4 regions of the Oceanicoccus sp. KOV_DT_Chl genome follow, and region 1 is predicted to be linked to each of the others. Evidence: predicted binding sites of a transcription regulator. Region 1 holds the regulator's gene; each other region holds the start of a gene.

The links. The regulator FliA, encoded in region 1, starts transcription of late flagellar genes. The targets are predictions, from matches to a motif close to TAAAGTTATNNNNNNNNCGGCCGATANCC.
Positions count from the first base shown of each region.
Region 2: flgM (flagellar biosynthesis anti-sigma factor FlgM) is a predicted target of FliA. The motif match lies at 4,583-4,611, and genes of this name have one in related genera.
Region 3: UNITIG_RS05445 (flagellinolysin) is a predicted target of FliA. The motif match lies at 2,551-2,579, and genes of this name have one in related genera.
Region 4: UNITIG_RS03610 (chemotaxis protein CheV) is a predicted target of FliA. The motif match lies at 5,045-5,073, and genes of this name have one in related genera.

Region 1 is NZ_FQLF01000007.1:189,443-196,948, reverse strand. Features, by position in the region: gene flhF (flagellar biosynthesis protein FlhF) at 1-965, shown strand, start outside; gene UNITIG_RS22105 (MinD/ParA family protein) at 1,350-2,174, shown strand; gene UNITIG_RS22100 (RNA polymerase sigma factor FliA) at 2,198-2,923, shown strand; gene cheY (chemotaxis response regulator CheY) at 3,139-3,525, shown strand; gene UNITIG_RS22090 (protein phosphatase CheZ) at 3,582-4,403, shown strand; partial or broken gene UNITIG_RS25270 (chemotaxis protein CheA) at 4,462-6,669, shown strand; gene UNITIG_RS22080 (chemotaxis response regulator protein-glutamate methylesterase) at 6,742-7,506, shown strand, end outside.
Region 2 is NZ_FQLF01000005.1:441,820-449,325, reverse strand. Features, by position in the region: gene UNITIG_RS19460 (TIGR04282 family arsenosugar biosynthesis glycosyltransferase) at 1-583, shown strand, start outside; gene UNITIG_RS25215 (S8 family serine peptidase) at 600-1,670, opposite strand; partial or broken gene UNITIG_RS25210 (S8 family serine peptidase) at 1,753-2,552, opposite strand; gene UNITIG_RS19445 (PKD domain-containing protein) at 2,846-3,358, opposite strand; gene UNITIG_RS19440 (flagella synthesis protein FlgN) at 3,532-4,101, opposite strand; gene flgM (flagellar biosynthesis anti-sigma factor FlgM) at 4,205-4,522, opposite strand; gene flgA (flagellar basal body P-ring formation chaperone FlgA) at 4,673-5,386, opposite strand; gene UNITIG_RS19425 (chemotaxis protein CheV) at 5,658-6,587, shown strand; gene UNITIG_RS25340 (CheR family methyltransferase) at 6,793-7,197, shown strand; gene UNITIG_RS25335 (protein-glutamate O-methyltransferase CheR) at 7,215-7,506, shown strand, end outside.
Region 3 is NZ_FQLF01000002.1:389,621-397,126, reverse strand. Features, by position in the region: gene UNITIG_RS05460 (AMP-binding protein) at 1-776, opposite strand, end outside; gene UNITIG_RS05455 (DUF3014 domain-containing protein) at 926-1,741, opposite strand; gene UNITIG_RS05450 (YdcF family protein) at 1,875-2,495, shown strand; gene UNITIG_RS05445 (flagellinolysin) at 2,614-4,320, shown strand; gene UNITIG_RS05440 (MarR family winged helix-turn-helix transcriptional regulator) at 4,416-4,889, opposite strand; gene UNITIG_RS05435 (hypothetical protein) at 5,095-5,367, shown strand; gene UNITIG_RS05430 (CTP synthase) at 5,608-7,233, shown strand; gene kdsA (3-deoxy-8-phosphooctulonate synthase) at 7,243-7,506, shown strand, end outside.
Region 4 is NZ_FQLF01000001.1:775,001-782,506, forward strand. Features, by position in the region: gene UNITIG_RS03580 (tetratricopeptide repeat-containing response regulator) at 1-244, opposite strand, end outside; partial or broken gene UNITIG_RS03585 (DUF416 family protein) at 578-1,012, shown strand; gene UNITIG_RS03590 (ammonium transporter) at 1,214-2,500, shown strand; gene UNITIG_RS03595 (DUF5610 domain-containing protein) at 2,639-3,850, shown strand; gene UNITIG_RS03600 (glutaredoxin family protein) at 3,953-4,186, shown strand; gene UNITIG_RS03605 (TatD family hydrolase) at 4,187-4,921, opposite strand; gene UNITIG_RS03610 (chemotaxis protein CheV) at 5,225-6,154, shown strand; gene UNITIG_RS03615 (transglycosylase SLT domain-containing protein) at 6,233-7,506, opposite strand, start outside.

The sequences.
Region 1 (7,506 bases):
AAGAGTTAATTCAGATGCGGTTTGAGCTTCAGGCAATGCGTGATTTGCTTGAGCAGCAGCTATCTACCATGGCTTGGGGTAACTACAGTCAGCAGCAGCCTGAGCGTGCAGGAATCTGGAAACGACTAAAGCGCATGGGTATTAGTGCGTCGCTGGCTGACAGCTTATTGGCAAAAGCCCAATTGCAGACTGGGAATGCTGTGCAATCGGTGCAGGTGTGGCAGGCGATGATGGCCGATCTGTGCCAGCAATTACAGGTTGAAAGTAATGATTTGGTCGATCAGGGCGGGGTATTTGCCTTTGTCGGTCCGACCGGTGCCGGTAAAACCACTACTATTGGTAAGCTCGCTGCCCGTTATGTATTGAAGCATGGTGCTGAAAATGTTGCCTTGGTAACGACTGATACCATGCGCATTGCAGCACATGAACAGTTGCGGACGTTTGGGCGGATTTTGAATCTGCCAGTAAAGATAGTCGATAAGAATAATAGTCTGGAGCGGGTGCTGCATTCGTTGCGGCATAAGAAACTGGTGCTAGTGGATACTGCTGGATTAAATAGACAGGACCCGCGCTTACGTAAACAAATGCATACGCTCAATGAACTGGGTGGCCGTTTACGGACGGTATTGGTATTGCCCACTACTAGTCAGGTTGAGGTCATCAGAGCGGCATACCATACTTACAAAACTGATAGCCTTGATCACTGCGTACTAACCAAGCTGGATGAGGCTGCCAGTTTGGGTGAGGCGATTAGTTTAGCGGTTGAACAATCACTAACGGTGGCGTATAGCACTGCCGGGCAGGCGATTCCTGATGATATCAGTTGCGGAGTGTCAAATCAGTTGGTGCGTACCGCCATCGAGCTAGCCAAGCAGGTGACTACCGATGATGAAACAATGGCCGAGGAATTGGCGGGTTTAGGGCACACTAAAGTTTCGGCACAGCGTTTGAGTGCGAATGGGTAGTTGTTGTTGAGTGAGTGGAAAGCTGGAGTTCTGAGAGTTTTTGAGCTATTAAACGGTTGTTGCAATAGCCGTTTAGTATGTGGTGGCGCGAAAGGTTAGCCTCTGGCCATGATCTAATGCTCTGTTATCATCATTCCGCTGTTTTTGATGGCTGTTAAGGAGTTAAGTATTTATACTACTTGCTGACTCATGGCTAGATGAAGTAAGTTGTTAAGTTGGTGGCTGAAGTAGTTATGGTTAAACAGTTTTTTACTTCTAGCAATACCGATAGGCTGAGCCTTTACGTTATAAATTCGGACTGTGTGCTGGCTACAAAAAAACCAGCTAACAAAATAATATCAAAATGAAAAACCGCAGCTGTAATCATAGGAGCATATCCAACAAATGAGTTCTCATCCCGTTCAAGTTATTGCAGTTACCGGCGGCAAAGGGGGAGTTGGCAAAACCAATGTCTCCATCAACTTGAGTGTGTGTTTGGCTGGGATGGGTCGCCGCGTTGCTTTGATGGATGCGGATTTAGGTTTGGCGAATATAGATGTGCTATTAGGCTTGCGGCCCAAGCAAAATCTTGAAGATGTGCTGGCGGGTCATTGCTCCCTCAATGACATTATGTTGACTGGGCCGGGTGGCATTAGAATTATTCCGGCGTCATCAGGCACTCAGCGCATGACCATGTTGGGGGCAATGGAGCATGCGGGTTTAATTCATGCCTTCAGTGAAATTAGTAATCAGATTGATGTGCTGGTGATTGACACCGCTGCCGGTATTTCCGATTCGGTGGTAAGTTTTGTTCGTGCTTCCCAGGAAATTTTAGTGGTGGTTTGCGATGAACCATCATCCATTACCGATGCCTATGCGCTGATTAAATTACTGAACAAGGATTACGGCGTTGATCGCTTTCGAGTGGTTGCCAATATGACGCGCACTACCCAAGAGGGGCGCAATCTTTTTAATAAGCTGACGCAAGTGACTGACCGTTTTCTCGATGTGACCTTACAGTACGTTGGCAATATTCCTTTCGATGAAGCGGTACGTAAGGCGGTTCAGCGCCAAAAGCCAGTTGTCGAACTTTCTCCCCGTAGCAAGGCTGCTCTGGCATATAAACAACTGGCTGAAAAAGTGGATCTTTGGCCGTTGCCTTCTACTCCGCGCGGGCATCTCGAGTTTTTTGTCGAGCGTTTGGTAGAGGGTGCAGCAGGACATCAATAATGTCCTTGTCTGAAGGGGTGGCAATGTATAACGACGTCGATAAACCATCGATGGAAGACATGGTGGAGCGCTACGCACCACTGGTCAAACGAATCGCTCATCATCTGTTGGCGAGAATGCCCTCTAGTGTTTTGGTTGAAGATCTGGTGCAGGCTGGATTGATTGGTTTGATGGAAGCTGCTCGCAATTACGACGTGTCCAAAGGAGCCAGCTTCGAAACCTATGCCGGGATTCGTATTCGTGGTGCCATGATTGATGATGTCAGGCGTGGTGATTGGGCACCGCGGTCGGTGCACCGAAATTCGCGTCGGGTTTCGGAGGCTATTCGTACTGTTGAATCGCGTTTTGGTCGTGATGCCAGTGATAATGAGGTGGCAGCTGAGTTAGGCGTAGAGCTGGATGAGTACTACAGCATTATTAAAGATTCAGCCTCGAGTAAGTTGTTTAGTTATGACGAGTTAATCAGTGGTGATGATCGTCCTGAAGAGCAACTACCCAGCTCCGCAGCAGATCCGTTGGACGGTATCCAAAGTGACGCTTTACGCAGGGGTTTGGCGGCAGCTATTGCTACCTTACCGGAGCGTGAGCGGTTGGTGTTAGCTTTGTACTACGATGAAGAATTGAACCTCAAAGAAATAGGCTTGGTGTTGGGGGTGAGTGAATCCCGTGTTAGCCAAATCCATAGTCAGGCCGCCTTGCGATTGCGAAGTCGGTTGGTCGACTGGCAATCTAACCCGCCTTCTGAGTAAACCATTCTCGCTTGCCGCTGAGCGCAATCTATACAGTTTTTTTGCCATTGGCCGATAAGCTTTAACTTAATGAGATAAATACATAATTTTTCTATGAAAATCTCGATAAAAATTGCTATAAAAGCCGTTATCTACTGGATACCCCCACAGCAGGGGCTAGACTGGATAGGTACGTCACTTTATACGTCAAAGCCTGAAATTCTCTGGAGGTAGCTTTGAACAAAGATATGAAAATTCTCATTGTTGACGATTTTTCAACAATGCGGCGAATTATCAAAAACCTATTGCGTGATTTGGGTTTTACCAATACATCGGAAGCAGATGACGGTGTCACTGCATTGCCGATGCTGCAAAATGGCAATTTTGATTTTCTGGTCACTGACTGGAATATGCCGGGCATGACCGGTATCGATTTATTGAAAGCGGTTCGTGCTGATGAGCGATTGAAGAACATGCCTATTTTGATGGTAACTGCTGAAGCCAAGCGCGATCAAATTGTTGAAGCTGCTCAAGCAGGCGTTAACGGCTATGTAGTGAAGCCATTTACCGCAGCCGTATTAAAAGAAAAGATCGATAAGATTTTCGAGCGGGTTCAGGGTTAGTCAGGCTGGGTAACAGCCGTAACCGCTAAGTCACTGACGCAAGGTAAAACAATTCCATGTTGGGAAAAGACAAAGGCACCGAACTCGACGGGGTGTGGGATGAGCTGAAAGGCCGGGCCCGCACGCTAGTCGATCGCTTAGAGGCCGGGGACTTCACCGGTGCTTCTAGTGCGATAGAGGACCTCAATGAGGCTCGCGACCGTAATATTTACCGCGAAGTAGGTAAATTAACTCGTGGTTTACATGAGGCCATCGTTAATTTCGATATTGGCGCACCTGAGATTCCAAATACTAGCGAGAGTGATGCCGCGGGTGATGTCGAGTCAAAAATGACCAATGCCCAGGATCGTCTCGATTATGTCATTAATCTTACGCAGAGTTCTGCCGATAAGACTATGGACATGGTGGAGGAGGGGATTCCGCTGGCGTCTGCAATTGGCGATAAGGCTGTGGCTTTACGCGAGGATTGGGGGCGTTTACTGCGTCGCGAGATGGACCCTGAAGAGTTTCGGGATTTATACCGGCGTATTGATGAATATTTAGCATTCTCAACAGATTCATCGACTCAGCTTAGTGACAAGTTGAATACGATTCTGTTGGCGCAGGATTTTCAGGACTTAACTGGCCAGGTGATCAAAAAAGTTATTAGCTTGGTACAGGAGGTTGAGGAGCGTCTGGTCGAGTTGATGCGAGTGGCTGGGCAAGTAGAAGAATTAACCGGAATTGTTAGGAAAGCCGAAGTTGCCAAAACGGAAGATGTGTCAGCTGAAAGTAAAGATGTAACTGCAGAGGGGCCACAGATTAATGCGGAACAGCGCAATGATGTGGTGTCAGGACAGGATGATGTGGATGATTTGTTATCGAGCCTGGGTTTTTAGACGATTCGACTAAGACGTTTGTTAGCTAGCATTGCGAGTGGTTACTGGGGAGTAATTAATGTTCGGTGAAGACGAAGAAATACTGCAGGATTTTCTGGTTGAGGCCGGTGAAATTCTGGAGCAATTGTCTGAACAGTTGGTCGACCTGGAACAACGTCCTGATGATGTCGGTTTACTCAATGCTATATTCCGTGGATTTCATACCGTTAAGGGTGGTGCGGGTTTTCTGCAGCTCACTGCACTGGTGGATTGCTGTCACATCACTGAAAATCTATTTGATTTTTTACGTACCGGTAAGCGTAGCGTTACGCCTGAGTTAATGGATGTGGTGCTGCAAGCGCTGGATGCCGTTAATGAAATGTTTGCAGAAGTGCAAGGCGGTAATGCGCCCTCGCCAGCAGATCCGGAATTGCTGGAACGTTTAGGTGCATTAGTCGTTGCAGAAGATGCTGCAGGTACGGCTGAAGCGCCAGTAGATGCAGCTGAAGAAGTGCCAGCTGCAGAGCCAGAGCCAGGCGGTGACATCACTGATGCCGAGTTTGAACAGTTCCTCAATGCGATCGCAGATCCTGCAGAGGCTCCGGCTGCGGCAGCAACCCCTGCAGCCAGCAGTGACTCCGATGAAATTAGCGATGATGAATTTGAGGCGTTACTGGATAATATTCATGGTAAAGGGCAGCACAGCGGGGCGACAGCGTCGCAGCCTACACCACCTCCGGCCGCCGCTAGTTCAAATAATGATGAAATAACGGAAGATGAATTCGAAGCATTACTGAACGAATTACATGGCTCCGGTGCGCCAGGAGCTAGTACCGCTAAACCTGCTGCTGACAATAAACCGGCGCCAGCTGCTGCAGGCGGCGATGATGTTATCAATGATGATGAGTTTGAGGCTTTACTAGACCAGCTACATGGAGAAGGACAAGGGCCTACCGATATCGGTGGTGATACTCAACCCCCCCGGCCAGTGCGCCGCCTCCGCCCCCACCACCTCCGCCCCCAACACCAAAGCCGGCCGCTGCAGAAGAAAAGAAACCCTCTGCGCCGCCAGCTAAAGCACCTCCAGCAGCTAAGCCCCCGGCAGCTAAAGAAAGTCCTGCCGCTGAGGCCACGGTGCGGGTAGATACCCAGCGTCTTGACGACATCATGAACATGGTGGGCGAGCTGGTATTGGTCCGTAATCGATTGGTGCGCTTAGGTGCCAAGAGTGGTGATGAAGTAATGACTAAAGCCGTATCTAATTTAGATGTGGTGACGGCTGATTTGCAAACTGCAGTTATGAAACGCGGATGCAACCCATCAAAAAAGTGTTTGGTCGTTTTCCTCGAGTAGTACGGGATTTGGCTCGCAGTTTGAAGAAAGAAATTTCGCTGGAAATGCTGGGTGAAGAAACCGATCTGGATAAAAACCTGGTTGAAGCGTTAGCTGATCCTCTGGTTCACCTGGTGCGCAACTCGGTTGACCACGGTATAGAAATGCCTGATGTACGAGAGAAAGCGGGTAAACCTAGAATAGGTAAAATTATCCTCGCGGCTGAGCAAGAGGGTGACCATATCTTGTTGTCAATTACTGATGACGGCGGCGGTATGGATCCGGATATGTTGCGAAATAAAGCCATCGAAAAAGGCTTGTTTGATGAGGACGCCGCTGCTCGTTTAAGTGATACCGAATGTTTTAATATTATTTTCATGCCGGCTTTTCTACCAAAACCGAGATTTCAGATGTATCGGGTCGCGGGGTTGGTATGGATGTGGTGAAAACCAAAATCACACAGCTTAATGGCAGCGTAGAAATTCGTTCTAAAGTGGGGGAAGGTACCCGTTTAGAAATTAAAGTGCCGCTGACGTTAGCTATTATGCCCACTTTAATGGTGATGTTAGGTGAGCAAACTTTTGCTTTTCCATTGGTGAGTGTGAATGAAATTTTCCATATGGATCTGACTCGTACCAATGTTGTTGATGGTCAGGAAGTGGTGACTGTGCGCGATAAGGCGCTACCATTATTTTATTTAAAAAAGTGGTTGGTTAATGGCAATTATGGTGGTGTTGAACCAGAAGAAAGTGCTCATGTAGTGATTGTCTCAGTGGGTACTCAGCGCGTTGGTTTTGTTGTGGATCAGCTAATAGGTCAGGAAGAAGTTGTTATTAAACCGCTGGGAAAAATGTTGCAAGGTACACCGGGAATGGCCGGGGCAACGATTACTGGTGATGGTCGAATTGCATTGATTCTTGATGTGCCTAGTATGCTCAAACGCTATGCAGGGTAATATTTTTGGTAAGGCGCTGTTATGTGCCAACCATTTGCTAGTTAATGTTAGATGTGAAGTACGAGGTAATGGATGACGGTTTCCGTCTTGGTAGTTGATGACTCTGGATTTTTTCGTCGTCGCTTGAGTGAAATGATCAATGGCTTTGAAGGTTTAAAAGTTGTTGGCGCGGCGAGTAATGGTCGAGAAGGCGTAGAGATGGCTTTAAAATTAAAGCCAGACGTCATCACTATGGATTACGAAATGCCCGTGATGGACGGTATCACTGCCGTTAAGCAAATCATGAGTCAGTGTCCAACGCCGATTCTAATGTTTTCCTCATTGACCTATGAAGGTGCTAGAGTAACACTGGACTCGCTGGAGGCGGGTGCTGTTGATTACTTACCGAAAAACTTTGAAGAAATTTCAAAAAATTCTACTGTACTAAAAAAGAAATTAGCGGAGCGGATATTAACTGTCGCGCAGGCAGGAAAAGGCGGCAGAATGCGTCAGCAGAGTGCCCTTGGCGTTAGTGCAAGTGCGCCGGATTCTGCGGCAAAATCAGCTTCAGTAGCACCTGCCCCTACTACCAGAGCCTCCGCGCCAGCACCTGCTCAACCAGTACCTACCAAGCCCGCGACTTCACCGGCACCTCGACGCAGTAATAAAAGTTATAGCTTATTAGCCATTGGCACCTCTACAGGTGGGCCAGTTGCATTGCAAAACGTGCTAACAAAGTTGCCGGCAAATTTTTCTCTGCCAATTGTACTTATTCAGCATATGCCTTCTACCTTTACATCGGCCTTTGCCGAGCGTTTGGATTCACTGTGTAGAATTAAAGTGAAAGAAGCCAAGGAT
Region 2 (7,506 bases), on a different contig from region 1:
AACTCGCTTGCAGCCGCTGTTGAGTGCAGCCCAGTCTGCGCGCTTGCATGAGCGCTTAATTCAACATTGTTTGCAACAGTTATCACTCACTGAACGCTGGCAGCTGGAGTTGTGGGTGGGCAGTGCTCATGCGTGCTGGTCACAGATGTGTGAAGACTTTTCGGGAGAATTATTTTATCAGCAGGGTGAGGATTTGGGGGCACGGTTATCACATGCCTTAACGAATACGTTAGAGCGTGCTGATAAGGTCATAGTAGTAGGTACAGATTGCCCCAGCCTTAATCAACAAACGCTGTTTGCGGCTTTTGCTGCGCTGGATAATTATGATGTGGTGGTGGGGCCGGCCAATGATGGCGGCTATGTTTTGTTGGCAATGAAAGCACCGTCCCCTTCGTTATTTCAGGGCATCAGCTGGGGAGGTGATCAGGTGTTAGCGCAAACGCTTGACCGGATAAGGGCATTGGGGTTGAGTTATTGTGAGTTACCATCAATGTCGGACATTGACCGCCCCGAAGATTTTCTACAACTGCAAAAAACGATGCCAGCATTAACGGTAGATATCGCTCCTGCTGGCTTAAAGTAATTGAGTGGCGGTGTTATCAAAACTTTTTGCTGTTAATTGGCTGCACTTGTACTTTGCGCTGGAATGCGAGCGGCCGGTTTTCAGATTCATCGGTATTGCTGGCATTGCTGACCACATTGGAAACAAGCGATGCCAGAAAATTCAGGCTCTCTTTACTGCCGTCTACCAGAATGCGCAACGGTTGGTCATTGGTTGGGTAGCTGCCACAACTTTCACCTACGCCGCAAATAAAACTATCATTATCAATGTCCGAACCGGCAACTACCACGTACTCGCCGTAGGGAATGTTATTGAAGTTGTATTCGTATTCGCCATCACTAACATCGACATTCAGTTGCGCAACAAAGTCATAGTTATCGGCATCGAGTAATAACACATAGAGAAAGCCTGCATCAGAACTGATAGTGCCGCTGGTTTGAACGGTCATGGCCACCGGGATGTTGAGTTCTGTAGCGTTATCCAGTGAAAATTCAATATTGCCGCTGTAGGTGGCATCACCAAAGCCGCTGCGGTTTACGGTAAGTTGATAGTTGTCTCCTCCAAGGTCAGTGATGGTCAGCCAGGGTAGTGATTCGCTAACACTTACGATAGCAGGAGGGTTGCTCCCAATACCTTCCAGGCTGAGTTCCCGAGAGTTACTGGTGCTGCCAAAATCAATGCGGTTGGGTGACGCTAACAGGCTACCTGTGGCGCTACCGCCAGCAAGTAATTGCGCCTGTTGCACAGACTTCAGTGCGTCAATAAGACCATAGCCAAATGAGTTATCTCGACCGCTGCTGCCGATATCCGTGCTCAGCTGGCCATTCTGCAGGCTGCTGATAAATTCTGCGCTGCTGAGATTTGGGTGTACTGCTTTCATTAATGCGGCAACACCGCTGACATGCGGAGCAGCCATTGACGTGCCTTCATAGAGTGCGTAGCCATCGTTGCCGCTGCTATTTATAAAGGTGCTCAAAATGCCATCTTTATTACCGTCACCATTGCGGTCAATACTGGCATCGCCACCGGGTGCGGCAACATCAATAAAACTGCCAAAGTTGGAGTAAGGCGCGAGATTATTATTAGGGTCAACCGCGCTGACTGAAATGACATTGTCATAGCTGGCGGGTAATTGGGGGTTGCCGTGCTTTCATTGCCCGCGGCGGCAATAACAATAATACCTGCGCTATTTAATTGATTATATAAGTTCTGCTCGGATTGGCTAAACCGCTGCCGCCAAGACTCAGGTTAATGATGCTGGCTGCTTGTGCTGGCAAAGTATTACTATCGTTACTGAGGCCGGCAGCATAGCGAACCCCTTGGATGACGTCATAGCTGCTACCACCACCTTGGCCCAGCACCCGGATAGGCATAAGCTTTGCCCCCAAGCTACCCCGCTAACACCGCGATTGTTATTGCTGGCTGCGGCAACTGTGCCGGCAACATGGGTGCCATGCCAGGAATCAGGAACACTGCCATCGCCATCACCGGGGTCGTTCGGGTCGTTATCAATACCGTTACCATCATTGCTGGCAGTGGTACTGCGAATAAAGTCGTAACCACTGACCAGTTGGCCAGCTAAATCGTCATGATCCAGTACCACGCCGGTATCAACAATCGCGACTATAACATTGCCGGTTGCTGGTGTGCCGGTGGTGATGTCCCATGCTTGAGGTAGATTGATTTGCGGGTAATGCCACTGGATTGGGTAGAGAGGATCATTGGGGGTGCGAAACGCGCTGACACGGTAATTGGGCTCGGCGTATTCCACATCACTTTGGCGGTTAAGTTGTTTGATTTTTTTCAGTGTGGCTAGCAGTGCTTGATTTTTTTGTTGAAATGGAGGGCTGCTTGCTTGGTTGTTGTAGCTGGCGCTAACGGCGTTGGTCTCGGTAGCAAACGTTAACAGGCTAGGGCGGTTTTGAGTGGCGGCAGCGGTTGCACCATTAGCAACGTTATTCGCCTTAGCGACGGTGTTAGATGGTTTCATTTTGACAATGGCTTGGCCGGGAATAATGTTGGCTGGTTGGCCGTAGGCTGCTCTGCCAGAGGCCAATGAGCTGTTGCCGATTGCTAAAATGTATTTGCTGATGCCGGCATAGGCGTTGACGGCAATAAGGTATTCACCATCAGCAGGAGCGCTGACGGATTCAAATTCAGTATATGAAGTGGAGCTTGCTACGATGTCGAGGTCGTTTTCGAGTAGGAATAAATCAAGGTCATTTTCTTCATCATCAGCGGGATTGAAGTCAGCAATTTGTAATGAAACAAACTGACCGGCAGTTAAGTAGACGGAATAGATATCGTCCTCATCAATCTCACTTTGGTAATTGCTACCATCAAGTGATTCTGACGCTGGGACGCGTTTGCAAAACCATTGAGTACCACCGGATTGGGCAGTGGCTGTGGTACGTCACCCAGGTTGTTGGTTTCAAATAACAAGCCTAGCTGGGCTTTGCTCTGTCGCGATGGGTCGTTGACGTCAATGTCAACAACGGTATTGCTGGCGGCGTTGATAGTCCCGCCGACAGAAAAAGTAGTGGCGACACTGGCAGTGTCGGTATCCCCGGAGCTGTCGGTGACTATCAGCGTGGCAGTGTAGGGCTGTAAGTTCTCGATATCATAAGTGTGGGTAACCACAGCGCCAGTAGCGGTGCTGCCATCGCCAAAATTCCACTGGTAGCTTTCAATAACGGGTTGGCCGTCGGTGGTGCCGGTTACTTGTGAGGCGCTGCCGTCAAAAGTGATTTCCGCAATAGCCGCTTGTTCGGTGCGTGACAAACTGATATCTGCCACTACATTGCTGACTGGTACTGGTGGAGTGGCTGGTGTGCTACTACTTCCACCGCCACCCCACAGCTAGCCAGTACGCAGCAGAGGCACAGATAAATTGATAGTTTATGAACGGGTGTGAGGGAGCAAAACTGAGCGGGCATAGTCGAGGTCTGTACAGCTGGTTGAACGCATGACTATAAGGGATTGAGATGATCGAGAAAAGACGTGTTAACGCATAAAACAGACATTGGCTTATGCCAATACCTGTTTATTAGCTGGCGGGGTGATTCAGGCGCTGGTGATACTGCGGCCAGTGCTGCGGTTTTGGGCATCCCTTTATTAGTGTACAGCTTGGGCTGGTGAGTATTGCCGCGTAATAAGTCCAGAATTTGGCCGACCACTAAACGGGTGCGCTTGGCGATGCGCTCATTGACTTCATTGAGCTCCTGGCATTGTGACCATTGTTCGCCCAGTTTGCGCCAGGCTTTGGCTACCAGTGGTGCATGTTCTTCGGCGGCATCCAAGGTGCTGCTTTCATCAATAAAGCCGGCCTCAAGTAGCAGTTTTTGTCTGGTCTGGGAGTGGCTTTCCAGCTGCTTAAGTAGCTGCTGCTTTTGGCCGATCAGCTTTTGGAATAAGTCGTAATCACGCTGTTCCAGCGAGGCACGTTCCTGCTGTAAGACTTCCAGTAATTGCGTGGTGGTGGGTAGGTCCAGTTTGAAGGTGTCTTCAAGTTCGGACCATAGTGCTTGATATGGGGCCATAGCTGTCTACCTCTGATCGCTCATCTATTTCTAGTGGATGGTGCTGTTCTGTAATGCTGTTGATCAGTAAGTTGGTTTGTACTTACTAATCGTTCAGGGCGCTCTATTTGCCAAAGAGCGCGTCTGAACTTAAAATTTTGTCGGCTAACACCAGGTCATCCACCTGATATTCACCGCGTTCCAGCATGGCCTTGATTTTCTCGGCACGCTCGATATTGACCTCGGGCAGGCTGTTCACCTTATCCGCCAGGCTTTGCAGTGATTTCGCTTCGCTGCTGAGTTGCACATCGTCTGCAGCAGGGGCGACTGATTCACTGCCAGGGGTGCTGGATTCAGTGGGCTTAGCGGTATTTTTACCGCTTTGTTCAGTTTTCGCTTGGGGGCCGGAAAAACCTCCTAAGCCGTTGATATCTCTAACCATTTTTTACATCCATTAGTGTGGTGACAAGCACCGTTAGGCAAATTTCAGAACGATCAGTGTATGTATCGGCAAAGCCGCTGCTAACTTTAGCATATTTCAGCTTTCAACTAGTGCTTTCAATGGCTGCTCTAGAGCGCTCAAAGGGGCTATTTACATATTGATGGTTACCTGCCCGGGGGCACTGACTTTTGCTTCAACCACACGTTTTGATTGATTGTTTCGTACACTAATTTGTTGCCCTAAATAACCGTCCATCAGCGCTTCACCAGAAATTTTCACCATTAAACCGCTGCTTTGAGCGGTCATTTGCACCATTTCGCCCTTTTTGACGACAAGTGGTGGATTGATGTAACTGGCGATAACGACGTTGTCGGCTCGCAGATTACGGCTGGCTTCCATATTCAGCACTTCGTCAAGACTGATGAAATAGCTGCCATTCAATCGGCTGGTATCGACTTCGCGCATTTCTACATGTTCTGCGCTAATGCGGGCACCTCTGGGTACTGGCATTACGGCCGTGACAACCGAGCGGAATAAGCTCACTTTGGCTTGAATGTATAGGGACCATGGCCGACCATCGGGGCAGCTGATCTTCAGGTTTATGTTACCTATCGTGTTGCGTGACTTTAGTTTAGCGTCAAGGGGGCTAGGGCAGTCAGCCATCGCCAGACGTGGATCCAGTGGATTTATTTGATACTCAATACGCACCGCATCATCGTAGAAGGCTTGTAGTTCCACGATGTGGAGCTGCAAAAACTGGTCGGCACGATCTTCAATAGTTTTACTGCCCACGGCTGCAGAGGCCTGTGGGCCAAATAGGCTTAGCGAAAGGCTTAAAAGTAGTAAAAAACTACGAACTCTCATTATCTTGACCTATGCTCTAAGTAGTTGGCGGTACGGCTTAGCACCGTGCGCTGCTTGCACTTTAAGTGTTTATGATTAAATAGTTACTGTCTGGTGCCGATAGACTAATATCGGGTCATGGCGACGATAAACTGTCGGTTATCTATCTGGTAGTTAATCAAAGCAATAACTATGCCCAGTATAGGTATTGCAGGCTGTGGGTTAGGTAATGACTAGTTCGCTGTGGCGGCTTTGCCGTTGCCACAGATATGAATTGATTTAGGAGATAGCTATGGCGGGCGTTCTTGAGAGCGTGAATCAACGAACTCAGTTGGTGGGTGAAAACCGCCTTGAGTTGTTATTGTTCAGGTTGGCAGGCGAGCAAATATACGGGATTAACGTCTTTAAGGTTAAAGAGGTTTTGCAGTGTCCCAAGCTCACCATGATGCCCCAGAGTAGCCCTGTCGTTAGAGGTATTGCCCACATTCGTGGTGGCACTATTTCAATCTTGGATTTGAGCCTGGCTACCGGTCAGCAGGCGTTAGACGATATCGAAAATCGCTTTGTCATTATCACTGAATACAATAGCGCTACACAGGGTTTTCTGGTGCAAGGGGTTGAGCGTATTATCAATATGAACTGGGGGGATATTCATCCACCACCCAAGGGTTCAGGCACTGAGCACTATTTAACCGCGGTGACGGAAGTTGACGGAAAGATGGTTGAAATAATCGATGTAGAAAAAATCTTATCGGAAGTTTCACCGATGCATGAAGAAATATCTGAGGATATTTTAACGGAGGAAGCTACTCAGGCCGCGGCGGCTATGCACGTACTTATTGTGGATGACTCAGGTATCGCCCGTAAACAGATCAAACGCTGTGTAGAAACAGTAGGTGTAGAAACCACACTATTGAATGATGGTCGTCAGGCATTGAATTATTTATTGGAGTTAGCCGACGCCGGTGAAAATGTCGCCGAGAAATTTTTAGTCATGATATCCGATATCGAAATGCCCGAGATGGATGGCTACACTTTAACCGCTGCTGTTAGAAGCGATCCACGCCTAGCTAATTTACATGTGGTTTTACACACATCGCTTAGTGGTGTGTTTAATCAGGCGATGGTGAAAAAAGTCGGCGCGGATAATTTTTTAGCGAAATTTAATCCCGATCAGTTAGCCACAATGGTAACCGATCGAATTAAAGCCGTTGGTGGTTAATCGGCTGAATATAGGCTGATTTACCTATATCAGCCGTAAGTTAATAATGATAGATTAGCGCCCGCTTGAGGGGTCCGGTTATAGTCTGGACAACTAAGTTTAAATTTACTGTCGCTACTACTCGGGTCAGTCAATTCAATGGGTTTTAGAAGTCTAAATTTCGATAGTTTAGACCAGCATTCGATCATCTGATTCAGGGCCGCCAATGGTTGCTAGTTCACCAGCAGATTACAAAATATTTCGAGATTTTCTTGAGGATGCTTGCGGCATTATTCTCGGAGAAAATAAACAGTACCTGGTTTCCAGCCGACTGAATAAATTAATGGCTGAGAAACAGATAGCTAGCCTGACTGAGCTGGTGCAGTGCATGCAACAGATTTCTCAACGCAGTTTGAAAGAAGCTGTGGTTGATGCGATGACCACCAATGAAACATTATGGTTTCGCGATTCTCACCCGTTTACTATTTTTAAAGACCGGCTATTGCCTGAGTTTCAAAAAGACAGCAAAGGCACTATTCGGGTTTGGTCTGCAGCCTGTTCTTCAGGGCAAGAACCCTATTCGCTGAGTATGTTAGTGGAAGAGTTTCGCAACTCCGGTAGGGGGGGCTGAAGCATCCGGTTGAATTTGTGGCCACCGACCTTTCCAAGTCAATGTTGGAGCAGTGTAAAAAAGCCGAGTACGATGGGCTTTCATTGGGACGTGGTTTGAGCAAGGAGCGATTAAGCCGTTTTTTCGAACCGGTTAGCGGTGATGTCTATCGGGTGAAATCCGATATTCGTCGAGCAGTACGTTTTCAGGCCTTGAATTTAATGGATAGTTTCTTGTCCCTGGGTAAGTTTGATGTTGTCTTCTGCAGAAACGTGTTGATCTATTTTTCACCGGATTTAAAGGTTGATATCCTGCGCCGTATTCATGGCA
Region 3 (7,506 bases), on a different contig from region 1:
ATGGTAGCGGTAATTTTATGTTCTTCGATCATTGTGAAAATCAATTCAGGGTCGAAACCCGCTGGCACATAGATACATCCCCCTTTTTGTAAAGTGGGGACAAAAAAGGCAGCAGCTGCATGTGAGAGCGGCGTCGCTATCATCATCCGCAACTCTTCAGGCCAATCCCATTCCAGCATTTGTATCATGGTCATATACGCTGCTGACCGGTAGGTTTGTAATATCCCCTTGGGTTTGCCGGTGGTGCCGCCTGTGTAGACAATAGCGCCAACATCATCAGGGTCTACTGCGGGGGCAACCAAGGGTTTAGGGTCATAGTTGGCAGCAAGCGCGGTGTAATCATCGCCAGCCTCAGTCGGGCCAAAACCTAACAGGTTTTTCAAGCCTGGCAGCAGGGCTTTTAATTCCTGTGCGCGTTGATCAAACAAGCTGGCGTCGTAGACCAGAGTTTCGACTTCTGCGTCCCCCAAGACATAGGCGTGATCATCCAATGATCCCATAGGGTGCAGTGTGGTGCCGCAGCAACCGGTTATTTGCATGGCCGCCAGGTTGTAAAGGACTTCAGGACGGTTACCAGAGACGATGGCAACACGGGAGCCTGGCCCCAGGCCTTTGGACTGGAGGACTTGCACAAAGCGGCTGGTCTGTTCACGGACTTCTCGATAGCTGGCTATGGTTTCCCCCAGGTGTAAGCAGGGTCTATCGTCATAGCGGTTTAGACCGTCGATGATCAGGTCAGCGAGTAAAGGCGGGTTGTGAATAGCGTTGGCAGTCATAGTTAATCCATCTTTATTGGTATTTGATGATGCTTATTCTATGGCTTTTAGAGGCTGCAGAAAATTAAGATTCTGCAAGGTCTGGAGCAAGGGGAGGCAATTCGGTCAGCGACACAGTTGCCGGTGACCGGTGAGTGAGATGGATGGGCCTATTGATATAATTCTGCGCGTAGATCCCGCAAAAAATTTTGCAGCTTTTCAGCGTTTTCAGGGCCCATGCGCCACAGCAGCTTTTCTATATCGCTGGCATCTTCCAGTACAGGGTCCTCGAATTTATAGAGTACGCTGGGGCGAATCAGGGCGGCGGGCTGCTCTAGCGAATCAACTGCGAGGACTTGGCTGATAGCTTGGCGCAGGCGTTGGTCGACGCTGTTGTTTTTACCTTGTTCATCGTAGGCTTTTTCAATAATGGGTAGCCATGCGCGATAATAGCTTGCGGCTTGCGCGGGCTTGATCGCAGTGATTGTGTCAATCAGTGAAGTCATCCGCTGCTGGTTGTCCTCAGCAGCCACGGTATCCAGTCCCATTGGCTCGACTGCAAATTTGTCCATAGGGTAGTCGACAGGGCGATAGCGTTTAGGTAATTTGCCTTCGGCCATAAGATCCAGTGCCAGTACCCATTTGCGGATCTGTTCGTCAGGTAATAGCCATTGACTTAATTCTGGCGCTAAATCGGCAGCGGCTAATAGAAACTGCGGATCACTGTTTTCCAGAGCAGTTGGCGGGGTTACGATTTTTATTTCAGGTTGGTTGAGTTCAGCCATTGGCTCTGGTTTTGGCCAGTCCTGTTCAGGCACATAGGCGGGAGTTGGCTCTGGTAAATTACGGATTACGGCTTCTGGCTTAGACATCTCGGGAGCGGCAGCGGTGCTTTCGGTTTTATCTTTGGAGAGAAAAGCCCCTAGACCAATGAGTGCAAGCACTAATACCACTGCTCCTATACCGAGCAGGTTTTTATTATTCATGAGTAAATTCCAAATAGTTTTTAGGATTATGGTCTGCTGATAGACTAGCACTGTTATCCTGAGGGATATACTGTGTATATTAGACTATGTCCACTAACCCGCTAACCGCATAAATGATAATAACTAACAATCGATGATATCGAAGAGTCGAGTAGGGCCGCATCCCGTTAGCACTTTATTACTGACAGCTATTGTAATTGTTGGTTCGTTAGGTGCTTCTTATATTTTAGTGTTGTGGTGGACTTTGCGGCGGGCGAGTCAAGCGCCAAATGGCTGCGAGATCACTGGTGAGTTTGCTTATGTTGTGCCTGGCAAGCAATTAAAAAATGATTTAGTCGATGACGATTTCTCTTTACGCTTACAACACTGTTGGCAGCTCTGGCAGCAGCATTCCGCCGAGATTTATTTGCTAGGAGGTAGCCGTAATGCGGCGACCATAACGGAGGCGCAGGCGGGGAAAAATTGGTTAGAGAAACAAGGCGTGCCATCCTCACAGATAACTTTGGAACAACGCTCTAAGCACAGCCTGGAAAATTTATGGCAGCTGCGGGCATTGGTGACTGCCGAGCAAAAGCTGGTGCTGGTATCGAATCGCTACCACTTGCCCAGGTTGAGTCTGATGGCGAGTGCATTAGCTATGCGGATTCATCTGGTAGCGGCGGAACCGGTAATGAATTATTCCCCTGGTTACTGGCTACGGTGGTTAAAAGAAGCGTTTTATATCCATTGGTTTTATCTATCGAGCAAACTCTAGATCGTAAGCTGTTGTTTTGGCTGTTATTTTTTAATCCGTTTGGCTTCATTCGCGTTAAAGTTATCCCCGTCTTGGCCGTTAGATAACTAGTAGAACTCTGATTAGGGGAAGTTGCGCCTTGGCGTTAGTCATCAATACCAACATTAGCTCGTTAAATGCCCAGCGGCAGCTGAATGGCAATAGCACTGCGCTGGCTACCAGTTTGCAGCGGTTGAGCTCTGGTTTGCGTATTAATAGTGCCAAAGATGACGCAGCTGGCTTGGCTATAGCCGATCGTTTTACCTCGCAGATTCGCGGCCTTGATCAGGCGGCCCGCAATGCCAATGATGCTATTTCGTTTTTGCAGGTGGCGGAAGGGGCGTTTAATGAGGTGACTAACAACTTGCAGCGGATGCGTGAGCTCTCTATTCAGGCGGCTAATGACGGTGCTTTATCAAGCCAGGATAAAGCCAATATTCAAAAGGAAGTGGCCCAACTGATAGCAGAAATTGATCGGGTAGCGGAGACGACGAGTTTTGGTAGCCAAAAACTGTTTGCTGGCGTATCCGGGTCGATTGTCGATGAAGATCAACAAGAGATTGTGACGGGTTTGAAGAATTACTGGTTGCGGGAAGCAGCAGAGCGAGTTAGTACCTACTATGGCCTGGATTCATCATCCAGCAGTGTGGATCTGGAGGTTGAATTTACTTCCGGCGAGTCGTACGCGGCCGCTATCATTAGTGGTACCGTAAGCGGTGTTTTACAGTCCCAAACCCTGTCTATTAATATCGATAGTTTTACCCCACCTAATTTACCTGATGGCGGCACCGGACCGGTCTATAATGACCGGATCATTGCTCATGAAATGGTTCATGCCATGATGTATCGAGAGTTTGATGCCAATAGTGTGCGCGCAGAAACCCTTAATGGCAGTGTGGGAAGCTGGTTTTTAGAAGGGACTGCTGAATTTATACACGGTGCTGATGAGCGGGTCACCACCGCTTTGGCCAGCCTCACTGATAGTGGTGACGGCGATACCAGAGACGAATTAGTGGCCAAACTAAATGACAACGATGTGACTGGAACTTACGCAGCCGGGTATGTCGCCGTCGCATTCATGCATGAGGATATTATCAATAATAACGGTGGTAACGGCATTATCGATATTATGACTGACCTCAAAGGCGGTAGTACTCTGGACACCGCCATTGCCAACAGAACCAGCTATAGCGGCTTGTCAGATTTTGAAACCAACTTTAAAGCCGGTGGCGGTGATGGTGAAACGTTTCTTGCAGCGATGAATCTGTCTAATGACGACACCGGTGCGATTGGTGGTCTGGATGCTTCCGGTGGCGCCGAACTCACCGCAACGTCCATTCTTCCCAATGTGTTGGCTTTTGAGGATCAGCCAATTGACAATGTTACGGTCAATTACAACACTGACTCAACGCTGATTGCTACAGAAGTTGAATACCAAATCGGTGCGCAAGCGAATGAGACTATTACCGCTTCCGTTGGGGGGGCCAGTGCTGACACGCTGGGTATTGCTGATATCGATGTCAGTTCTGATGCCAATGCGGCTATTAGCATTATCGATGACGCTATTTCTTATATAAGCACTACCAGGGCGGATATGGGGGCAGTGCAGAACCGTTTGCAAAGTACTATCAATAATTTAACCAGCACGGCTGAAAACGTGACCTCCAGTCGCTCCAGAGTGTTGGATGCTGATTACGCGAAGGAAACTGGTCAGTTGGCAAAAAGCCAAATTATTCAGCAAGCAGCCTTTTCCGTGCTTTCACAAGCCAATGCCCAGCCACAGGCTGTGTTGAGTTTATTGGCCTAGTCTTTATTTATTCAATTGAAAAAACTATCGGTCGTCATCCATTGATTACAGCTGCTTATGTTCTGCGGAATCGTTAGTGGCTTTTAATACTTGGTTTATATCGGTTGTGGCGCTAGCTTATCGGATAGTTCGCTTAATATGCTGTCCAGCTGCTGCATTTTTTCGTGACCAATAAGAGCGGCATATTCCTCTGTAACTTCATTCACCGCGTCGATTGACGCTTGAATCATTTCAATACCCAGCTCGGTGAATACCACATTTTTGGCTCGGCCATCGTGAGGGTCGGGGATTCGTTTGATATAGCCTAAGCTTTCTATCTCATTGGCGATTTGGCTGATCGCTTGTTTGGTCATGCCATTGAACTCGGCAATATCTATCAATCTCGTCCCGCTAAAGGACATGTGACCGAGTATGGCCGCAAAAGAGAGTCTCAAGCCGGGGTAGCCCTTGGTCAGCAACTTATCCCGCAAGCGGCGATGGAAATCTTCGGAAACATTGTCAAGTAAGCGCGCGCCGTTGCTGCGGTATAGGTATTCTACTTGTCGAACGTCCATAGGGGTATGACTCATAATATCCTCTGTTATTGAGGGCGGGTAATGGCTTGCGCGGAGTTGCTAGTCCGGCCTATAGTGCAGTCGCAATGTTTTATTAGCGAGCATTATAGACGCTGGTTTTACAGTTACCCATTGTAGTGTTTGCAAGTCGATTTAAGTAGGAGGGTGTTTGACAATAATATTCAAGCGTTGTTTCAGGGGCAGCATTATAGTGCTAGTTATGTTGTTGCTTGTGGCTTGCGAGTCTGACAATGAACATTTTTGCGCGCGTTACCAGTATGTTTATCAGCAGCTGGTGGATGAGCCAGACTTGCCAACTTACACCGAAATGAAACAGAAATTGTTGGCTGATCTCAGCGCCGCTAAACAGGATGATGATCAAGCTAAATTCATGTTGTTTATTTTGGAAGATTGGCACTCAGAAATGAAACCGCAGCATGAGGATGGCAGGGAATTCTGCATGAGGGTTAAGCGCTGGCAGTATTATCAGTAGCTATCGGCGCACCCTTCGGCTAGTGGAAGAAGATGTGCTGCCTTAAAGTGGCTTCAGATTATTCAATGATTGAGCCGACAGAGTAACCCTGTTAAACTGGCGTCCCATCTCAGGGCGGTCTGCAAAGCCGATAATATCTTGGTTTTTAGCCCCCTCTTAATAACCATGTCATCGATCATTTTTCAGGCATTGTTGTTACACAAGTAGCTACATCAACATACATACAAGAGACAGTTTTTCATGGCGACTCGATTTATCTTCGTCACCGGCGGCGTTGTATCGTCTTTGGGTAAAGGTATTGCATCAGCTTCGTTGGCCGCAATCCTTGAGGCTCGCGGTTTAAAGGTGACCATGCTAAAGCTGGATCCTTATATTAATGTCGATCCAGGTACCATGAGCCCCTTTCAGCATGGTGAGGTTTTTGTCACCGAAGATGGTGCAGAGACCGATTTGGATTTAGGCCACTATGAGCGCTTTATCCGTACCAAAATGGGTAAGCGCAACAACTTCACCACTGGCCGAGTGTATGAAACAGTACTGCGCAAAGAGCGTAGGGGTGACTATTTAGGGGGCACCGTTCAGGTTATCCCCCATATTACTGATGAAATTAAGCGCCGCGTTATCGAAGGTGCCGGTGATGCGGATGTGGCGATTGTCGAAATTGGCGGCACCATTGGTGATATAGAAGGCTTGCCATTCTTTGAAGCCGCTCGCCAGTTGAAAGTTGATCTGGGTCCTACTCGCGCCATGCTAATGCACCTGACACTGGTGCCCTATATTGCCACTGCCGGTGAGACCAAAACCAAGCCTACTCAACACTCCGTTAAAGAGTTGCGTTCCATCGGTTTGCAGCCGGATATACTGCTATGCCGTTCTGATCATGAAATTGACGAAGGCTCGTTAAAGAAAATATCTTCCTTTACTAACGTTGAGCTGCGGGCAGTTATCCCGCTACAGGATGCCGATAGCATTTACCGTATTCCGGGGGCACTGAAGCAGCGTGGTTTGGACGACATTATTGTTGAGCGGTTTAGTCTGGAGTGTGCTGCCGCCGATTTGTCAGAATGGGATCGGGTAATAGATGGCGCATTAAATCCTGATAAGGAAGTGACCATCGCCATGGTCGGCAAGTACATGGAATTAATTGATGCTTACAAATCCTTGAATGAAGCTTTGTTGCATGCTGGCATTACTACTCGTACCAAGGTGAATATTCGCTACATCGATTCTCAGGGTATTGAAGAAGAAGGGCTGGATTTATTAGCTGGCGTCGATGGTATTTTAGTGCCAGGTGGTTTTGGTAATCGCGGCGTTGAAGGTAAAATTGCTACCGTGCGCTACGCCCGTGAAAACAAAATTCCCTATTTGGGGATTTGTTTAGGTATGCAGGTTGCGGTGATTGAATATGCCCGTAATGTGGCGGGGTTAGCTGGCGCAAATAGTACCGAGTTTGAGAAAAATAGTCCGCACCCCGTCATTGGCTTGATTACTGAGTGGATTGATGCGGATGGTAGTAAAGAAATTCGCGATGAGTCTGCTGATTTGGGTGGGACTATGCGTCTTGGGGCGCAGGAATGTCACTTGGTGGCTGACTCTAATGTGGCACAAAGCTACGGTAACGAACTTATTGTAGAGCGTCATCGCCACCGTTATGAAGTCAATAACAACTATGTTGATAAATTGCAGCAGGCTGGTTTAAAAATTGGTGGTTGGTCTGCTGATGACTCTTTGGTAGAAGTGGTCGAAATACCTGACCACCCCTGGTTTATCGCTTGCCAGTTTCACCCCGAATTTACGTCTACTCCACGCGATGGTCACCCCTTATTCAGTGGCTTCGTTAATGCAGCAGTTGCATACTCTAAATAGGTCGCCGTTGTGAAGCAGAAAACGTTAAGCATAGGTTCTATTCAAGTCTCTAACGATTTACCTTTTGTCTTATTTGGCGGCATGAATGTATTGGAGTCTCGCGATTTGGCTTTACAAATTGCTGAGCATTATGTCGAGGTTTGTGCCCGGCTGAAAATACCTTATGTATTCAAGGCATCCTTTGATAAGGCTAATCGCTCGTCAATACATTCCTTTCGTGGACCGGGAATGGAAGAAGGATTGAAAATTTTTCAGGAAGTTAAAGAAACGTTT
Region 4 (7,506 bases), on a different contig from region 1:
GTTCTTCCAGAATTTGTTGGCCGTTTTTATTGTCTCCTAAATTGTAGTCAGCAAGGATGATGTCATAGGGGTTTTCTTCGCATTTAAGGATGGCTTCTTCCCCGTTAGAGGCGGTATCCACCCGAATCATGCCGAAATTATCCAGCATGCGCCTAATGGAGCCGCGCATATCCGGAAAGTCATCAATAACTAATGCGGTTTTTTGTTTATAGATTTTGATAACATCAATTTTTGTAAGGGTCATAAGTCACTGCTTGTTCATATTGTTGTTGGCCAAGACATGAGTGCATTGAAATTGATGCTGACCAGCTCAAAAAAACCTAATAATTTCAGTAAGCTAGTATAGTTCAGATATATTTATTTGCAGTGTTCGCTGTAGTTTATTGGTTCTATTGTGTGGACGGTAGCGACTTTTAGATCATTGACAGCCTGATTAAAGGTTTGGGGGAAGATTTGAAGCAATACGATGAATTGGAAAGTCTGGAGGAGTGGCAGTCATTGGCCTTCGGGGTGGTGTTGGTTTCCCGTATGGGGGCAACTATCGGTTGTTTTGTGAGCTGACAGGTGCGGGGATGCGGCCTTATTTAGCAATATGCTCAATTTGGTCTGGGAGTTTGTCGGAGGAAAAAATCAGCGTATTGATTTCCAGAAGCAGCTAGACAAGCTGGAAATCATCACTCCGGATCCTGAGCAATATGATATATATGGGGTTTGGCCTGCTTTGGATGCAACTGTTGCTATGGCGACTTTATTGGGTGCTTGCGAGCGCTGGGACTTGAGTGAGATTGAGGCAATTGCTGATTTGTCGATGGCCACTATCCAGGGCTATATCGAAGCTGTCGGTGACGCGGTTCAGGATCATCCGCTGATACACTCAGAGCTCTCTTTCGTTGAGGCGTTGTTGGCATTAATCGCGGTTAATGCCCATCGTGGCAGGGCGGAGGTAGTGGCCGTCTTGAAAGCCAGTCTAGGCGAGCAGGAGGTGACGAATATTGGCTTGGCTATTGAATAATTGCGCATTGCCCTCACGCGTGGATTGCTTCTTAAGGTGTTCGCTATATAATGCCCCGACATGGTGCTTTGAAAGGCTTCGCTGCAAATAAAAGTCTCGCGCCATAATTCTAGATTTAGCATTAATTAAATAATGTAAGCTATTGATATAATAATAAGTATTATATTTTTCAGCTAACTAATGGGGGAGAGAATGGGATTCATGTCCAGGCACTTTGCTGTGCTTATTAGTTTATTAATTTTACCGATGGTTGCCCGTGCTGATGATGCGCTCAGCGGTGCCAATACCGGTTGGATACTAACATCAACTGCCCTTGTGCTGTTTATGACCCTGCCAGGCCTGGCTTTATTTTATGGTGGCCTGGTTCGATCTAAAAACGTCCTGAGCGTGCTGATGCAGTGTTTTACTATCGCCTGCATCGCTTCCATTTTATGGTTTGTCGCAGGCTATAGTATAGCCTTCAGTGAAGGTGGTGCTTTTAGTGGTGGTCTATCCAAGATGTTTTTGGCTGGCGTAACCCTTGACTCACTGAGTGGTGATATCCCGGAAACCGTATTTATCATGTTTCAAATGACCTTTGCCATTATTACCCCCGCGTTGATAGTAGGCGGGTTTGCTGAGCGAATGAAGTTTTCCGCTGTGGTGCTGTTCTCGGCCCTGTGGCTATTGGCTGTATATGCACCAATCACTCATTGGGTGTGGGGCGGTGGCTGGTTAACTGAAATGGGATTGTTGGATTTTGCTGGCGGTACAGTAGTGCATATCACGGCTGGTGTTGCTGCGCTAGTCTCGGCGCTGGTACTTGGGAATCGCAAAGGTTTTGGTGAGACTGCGATGCCGCCACACAATATGACTATGACGATTACTGGCGCCGGTATGCTCTGGGTGGGCTGGTTCGGTTTTAATGCGGGTAGTGCTTTGGCAGCAAATGGCAGTGCCGGTATGGCGATGATGGTGACCCACTTGTCCGCCTCTGCTGGCGCCTTTACCTGGCTGTGTATTGAGTGGGTGAAATACGGTAAGCCCAGTGCTCTTGGTGCGGTAACTGGCATGGTGGCTGGTTTGGGTACGATTACCCCCGCTTCGGGCTATGTGGGCCCTGCGGGCGCACTGGTAATAGGGATTACGGCCGGTATTGTGTGTTTCTACGCGACCCTGACCTTGAAACAAAAGTTAAAGATTGATGATTCGCTGGATGTATTTCCTGTTCACGGCGTTGGCGGCATTTTGGGAACATTTATGGCAGGTATTTTCGCTAGTTCTGAGCTGGGCTTGTTCAGTGGTCAAGGTTTGGCGGAAGGCATGACTATTAGCAAGCAGCTGGTCGTTCAGTTAATTGGTATTGGCGCTACCTTTGCCTATACCGCGGTAGTTACCTATATTCTGTTGATCGTTGTGCGCTCCCTGGTTGGCTTGCGGGTCGCTGATGATGAAGAGACCCAGGGGCTTGATGTCATTTCTCATAATGAGAGCGGCTACGATTTGTAAGTCTGGATTTCCTTCCTTGCAGCCCGGTTATCACCGGGCTGTTTTATTTGTTATTAGTGGCTAATTATTACTCAAGATATCGATTACACTGCCGATAGCGTTATTGATCGCTTTCCAAGTATTAAAGCAGGTGTAGCCATGGATATTTCGTCGCTTATCAAATCTCCCTTATCGGGAAAATTTCCTTCCCAATTACCCGCCAAGCCTGATGCTGACGGTCAAGCCCAGTCATCTCGTGGTGATTCCGTCTACTTATCAGATCGAGGTCGCGGTTTAGCCAGCGGTTCGCAGCAGTCTCCGGCGTCTGCTGCAGGCTATGAGGTAATTCCAGCTGATCGACGACCAACGCCAGCGCAAAGTGCTGAGACTATTTTGGGGTTTATTGGCAATCAAATAAAAGGTCTGGCGGCAGATGGCGCTAGCACCGAGCGTCTAGAGCAGGCATTCAATGCTGCGCTTAAAGGATTCAAACAGGGCTTAGGTGAAGCCAAGGAAATTCTCGAAGGTTTTTCCATGCTGGACGACACTATTGCAGCGGGAATCGATGTCACAGAACAGCTAGTAATGGATGGCTTGGCGGCGCTGAAACAGGAGTATTTACCAAATTCTGATATCGTTTTACCGGAGCCAGCAAAAACACCGGCACGTTCAAAAGTGGTTACCGCTTATCAGCAGCAAAGTTTTGAGCAGTCCAGTTATAATCAAAGCCGCGCAGTCGCTGGTGGCGATAATAGTATTCGAAATCAGGCGCTAAGCTATGCGGAGTCTTATCGAAGCAATGGTGCCGTCTCGCTAAGCTTGCAAACTCAGGATGGTGATATTATCCAGTTAACCTTCAGTGCTTCAGCTGCGGCAAATGAAAGTGCGGCGCTGGTAAGGGGTAGCTTGGGTGGTAGTCAGGGTGTTGGCTTATCTTATTCCCGTGAAACCAGCACTTCAAATCAATTTAGTGTCAGTGTGAATGGCCAATTAGACGCAGGCGAAAGAGAAGCCTTGAGTCAGTTGCTAAGTGATGTCTCTTCTTTGTCTGATGAATTTTTTAATGGTGACTTCAATAAGGCAGTTGAGTTGGCAATGGCGTTTGAGATGGACGCCAGTGAGTTCTCGGCGATGTCTCTTGATCTTTCCCGGAGCACCAGTGTCAGTATGGTTGAAAGTTTTGCGACGACTGCAGAGGGCTCTAATGTTGCCAGTATGGATCAAATTATCAGTGCCAGCACTGATGGCTTGCGAGCTATGGTCGAAGAGCTGTTGCAAATGATGGAGCAAGCGAAAACTTTCGCTGAGCCCAAACAGTTATTGTCTAATTTGCTCTCCAATCAATTAGCTCAGCTAGATGTAGGCGTTTAAGGCTGGATAACATTATAGTATCTTTGTCTATCACCGATGTAGTCGACTAATGGCTGCTTAAATGTTGTTGCTGTGCTGGTATATACCTCTAATAATTAGTGTATGAAAAATCTTATTTTATATAGCACGGTGGGCTGCCACCTCTGTGAGCAGGCGTTGGCGATTATCATGCCGCTAATACAGGGTGAGTATCTAATTACTGAAGTTGATATTTCTGAGTCGGACCTGTTGATGGCTCGTTACGGGGTAAGAATTCCAGTCATTCTACGTGAAGATTCGGGCGCTGAAATTGGCTGGCCCTTCGATCAGCAGGCCTTTGTTGATTTTTTACGATGATCATTCTTTTAGCCTAAAGAAGTTGATTGCATTGTCTGTGGTGTGCCGGGCAATATCTTCAAGGCTGTAATGGTGGTGTCGAGCAATTTCGGATAATACCAATGGCAGTGTGCAGGGCTCATTTCTGCGGCTTGAAGGTAGTTCGGGTTTAGGTTTGACTCGCGGCATTAGATAGGGCGCATCCGTTTCAATCATCAAATAATTGATAGGGATGTCGGCAATGAATTCATGCAGATGCTGGCCTCGGCGCTCGTCACAAATCCAGCCGGTAATACCAATAGAAAAATCCAGATCCAGATAATTAAAGGCTTGTCTCTTTTCGCCGGTGAAGCAATGGATAACAGCGGCTGATATTTGATCGCGGTAGTGTTTAAGTATTTCGAGTTGGGCCTGATGCGCATCACGCTCATGTAGAAATAAAGGGAGTTGCAATTGGGCTGCTAGTTCGATTTGGGATTCAAATGCTGCAATTTGCTGTGGTTTGGTGGAAAACATGCGATTGTAGTCGAGCCCACATTCCCCGATAGCGCGAACGACCGGTTGGACGGCAATGTCTGCTAGCTGCTGACAGCTCTCATGATGAAAACTTTTAGCGTCATGCGGATGGATGCCTGCGGTGGAAAATAATTGCTGTGGGTATTGTGTTGCCAGTGCCGCGGCGGCATGGCTTTCTTCAATGTTGGTGCCAGTAACGATTATTTGTGCGACGCCAGCTTGTGAGGCTCGTTTAATCACCTGATCAATATCGTGCTGGAAGCTGTTATTGGTCAGGTTGGCCCTATGTCCACTAATGGTATAGGGTAATGAGTGTCCATGCAGTCTTCGGCCAAAATGTCGCCCTGCTAATCTGTTAAAGGTTAAAGAAATAGTTAATTCTGTCGTTATTAAACCTTTGTAAGTGGTTGTTGCGCAAGTAATTTTTATTTGACAGTAGTGCGGTCTAATTTAAGCTACACTAAAGTGACGATATTCAACGGTGGCAGCAAATACATGTGCTGTAGCGACTAATCTTTAGTCAGAAGTAAATGAGATATAGGTATGGCAAGTATTCTGGATAGCGTTGATCAACGCACAAAATTAGTGGGTGAAAACCGGCTGGAATTACTAACGTTTCGGTTACGTGGTTCACAGTTGTTTGCGATTAATGTTTTTAAAGTGCAGGAAGTTCAGCAAATGCCGAAGCTGAATATGTTGCCGCAAAGTAATCCTGTGGTGGTTGGTGTCACCAGCGTTCGTGGATTGACAATTCCTGTGATTGATTTGAGCAGTGCTATCGGTCGTACGCCTATTGAGCAAAACGAAGCAGCCAATATTATTGTGACTGAATATAATCGCTCGGTGCAGGCGTTTTTGGTAGGTGGTGTTGATCGCATTGTAAATTTAAATTGGGATGAAATTATGCCGCCGCCTGCAGCGTCAGGTCGCAGTCATTTCCTTACAGCGATTACTCGTATTGAAGGAAAGATCGTTGAGATTATAGATGTAGAAAAAGTGTTATCGCAGGTGGTGTCTTTTAACACTGAAATTTCTGAAGAAGTTAAAGACGAAGATTTGTTGGCTCATGCGCGGGGCATGGAAGTGTTGTTGGTCGATGATTCCAATATTGCAATAGAGCAGGCAAGAAGTACTTTACAGCAATTAGGTCTGAACGTATTGGTGGAGACCGATGGTTTAAAAGCGCTGACACTTTTACGCAAGTGGCGCGATGAAGGTATTGATGTTAATAAAAAATTGTTGATGGTTATTACCGACGCAGAAATGCCTGAAATGGATGGCTATCGGTTAACCACAGAAATTCGTAGTGATCCGGCTTTAAAGGATTTGCATGTGGTACTGCATACTTCGTTGAGCGGTGCTTTTAATAATGCCATGGCAGAAAAAGTAGGTTGTAACGGTTTCTTATCAAAGTTCCAACCGGATACCTTGGCTAAAACTATTCAGGACCGAATTCGGGAAAGGATAGGTTAGGCTGGGCGTCTTTTTTTTGACATAAACCGTTACGAGCTAACTGTTTATGTTGAGGTGCGACTAGGCAGTGGCTAGCGCTTATTGGTCACGACCGATGAGAAGGGGAGTATCGCCAGTTAATGAAGTGGTAATGCCCAGGCGATGACCATAGATAATTGAAAACGCAAGTACGTTTTGTACATAATTGCGAGTTTCATGAAATGGCAGGGTTTCAATCCAGATGTCATAGGGCAGTGCAGATGACTGGTTGTTCAGCCATTTTTTAACCCGATGCGGCCCGGCATTATAGGCGGCGGTTGCTAAAATATGATTGCCGGAAAAAACCTCTAGTAATTCTTTTAAATAATTACTACCGAGTGTGATGTTATTTTCTGCGATAAATAAATCTTGTTTTTTGAATGGAATGCCAATTTTTCGAGCAACATTTTTTGCTGTACTTGGGCGTAGCTGCAGTAGGCCTCGAGCACCGACCGAGGAATAAGCATCACTGGCGAAGGCGCTCTCTTGTCTGGCAATGGCGTAAAGCCATTCAGGGCGAATCGTAGTTAATTTTGCTGAATCCAGCATATTACTGCGATAAGCTAACGGGAAGCGAATGGCCAAATCATCCCAGTGTCCTGCTTTGATAGTGGTATTTATCGCCTGCTGGTGCCAGCCCCATTGGTGAGCTATTTGAGTGGCGGCAAGCAATTGTGATTGGTTCAGTCCACTAATCGCTGCATACCATTCGCGTCTCGCAGGGATAAGTTCGCCCATCTGATAAAACTGCTGGGCACGTATGATATCTGCTTTGCCAGCAACAATGGCCCTATCGAAGTTTGTGACTAGTGAATTGTTATTAAAGCCATATTTTTGATTAATGCTTTCCGCGGCTAAAAAGCCGTAGTAGTTGCGTTCAGCTGCGAGCTGAATCAGCATGCCGCGAGCTTCAGTTAAGTGTTTGTTTTGCAATTGCCAGCTACGAGCAAGCCAATAGCGCCAGCTTGGTTTGATCTTATATTCGGTGGGTAGCAGAGCAATCCAGTGTTCAGCTTGGCTCCATTGCTGTTGACGAAGTGCCAGCCGAATACGCCACTCTGTTAAATAATTATCCTCGGCGTTTGGGTCGTGCACAATCAGCCATGGCAGGGCATCATCGCTACCCGATGCTATGATCTGGCGGGCTATTTTATCGCGAATATCGCTGTGTTGATGACTGCTGAATTGGATCATGCCGCGGTAATCGATCCATAATTTGGTCGCTAGCTGGTAATCTCTGGTGGCAAGTCGCTTTAAACCATGGCTGACAATATCTGCTGTATAAAGACTTTGATCAGAAAAATCATCAAATACCTTTAGCCGGCGCGGGTCAC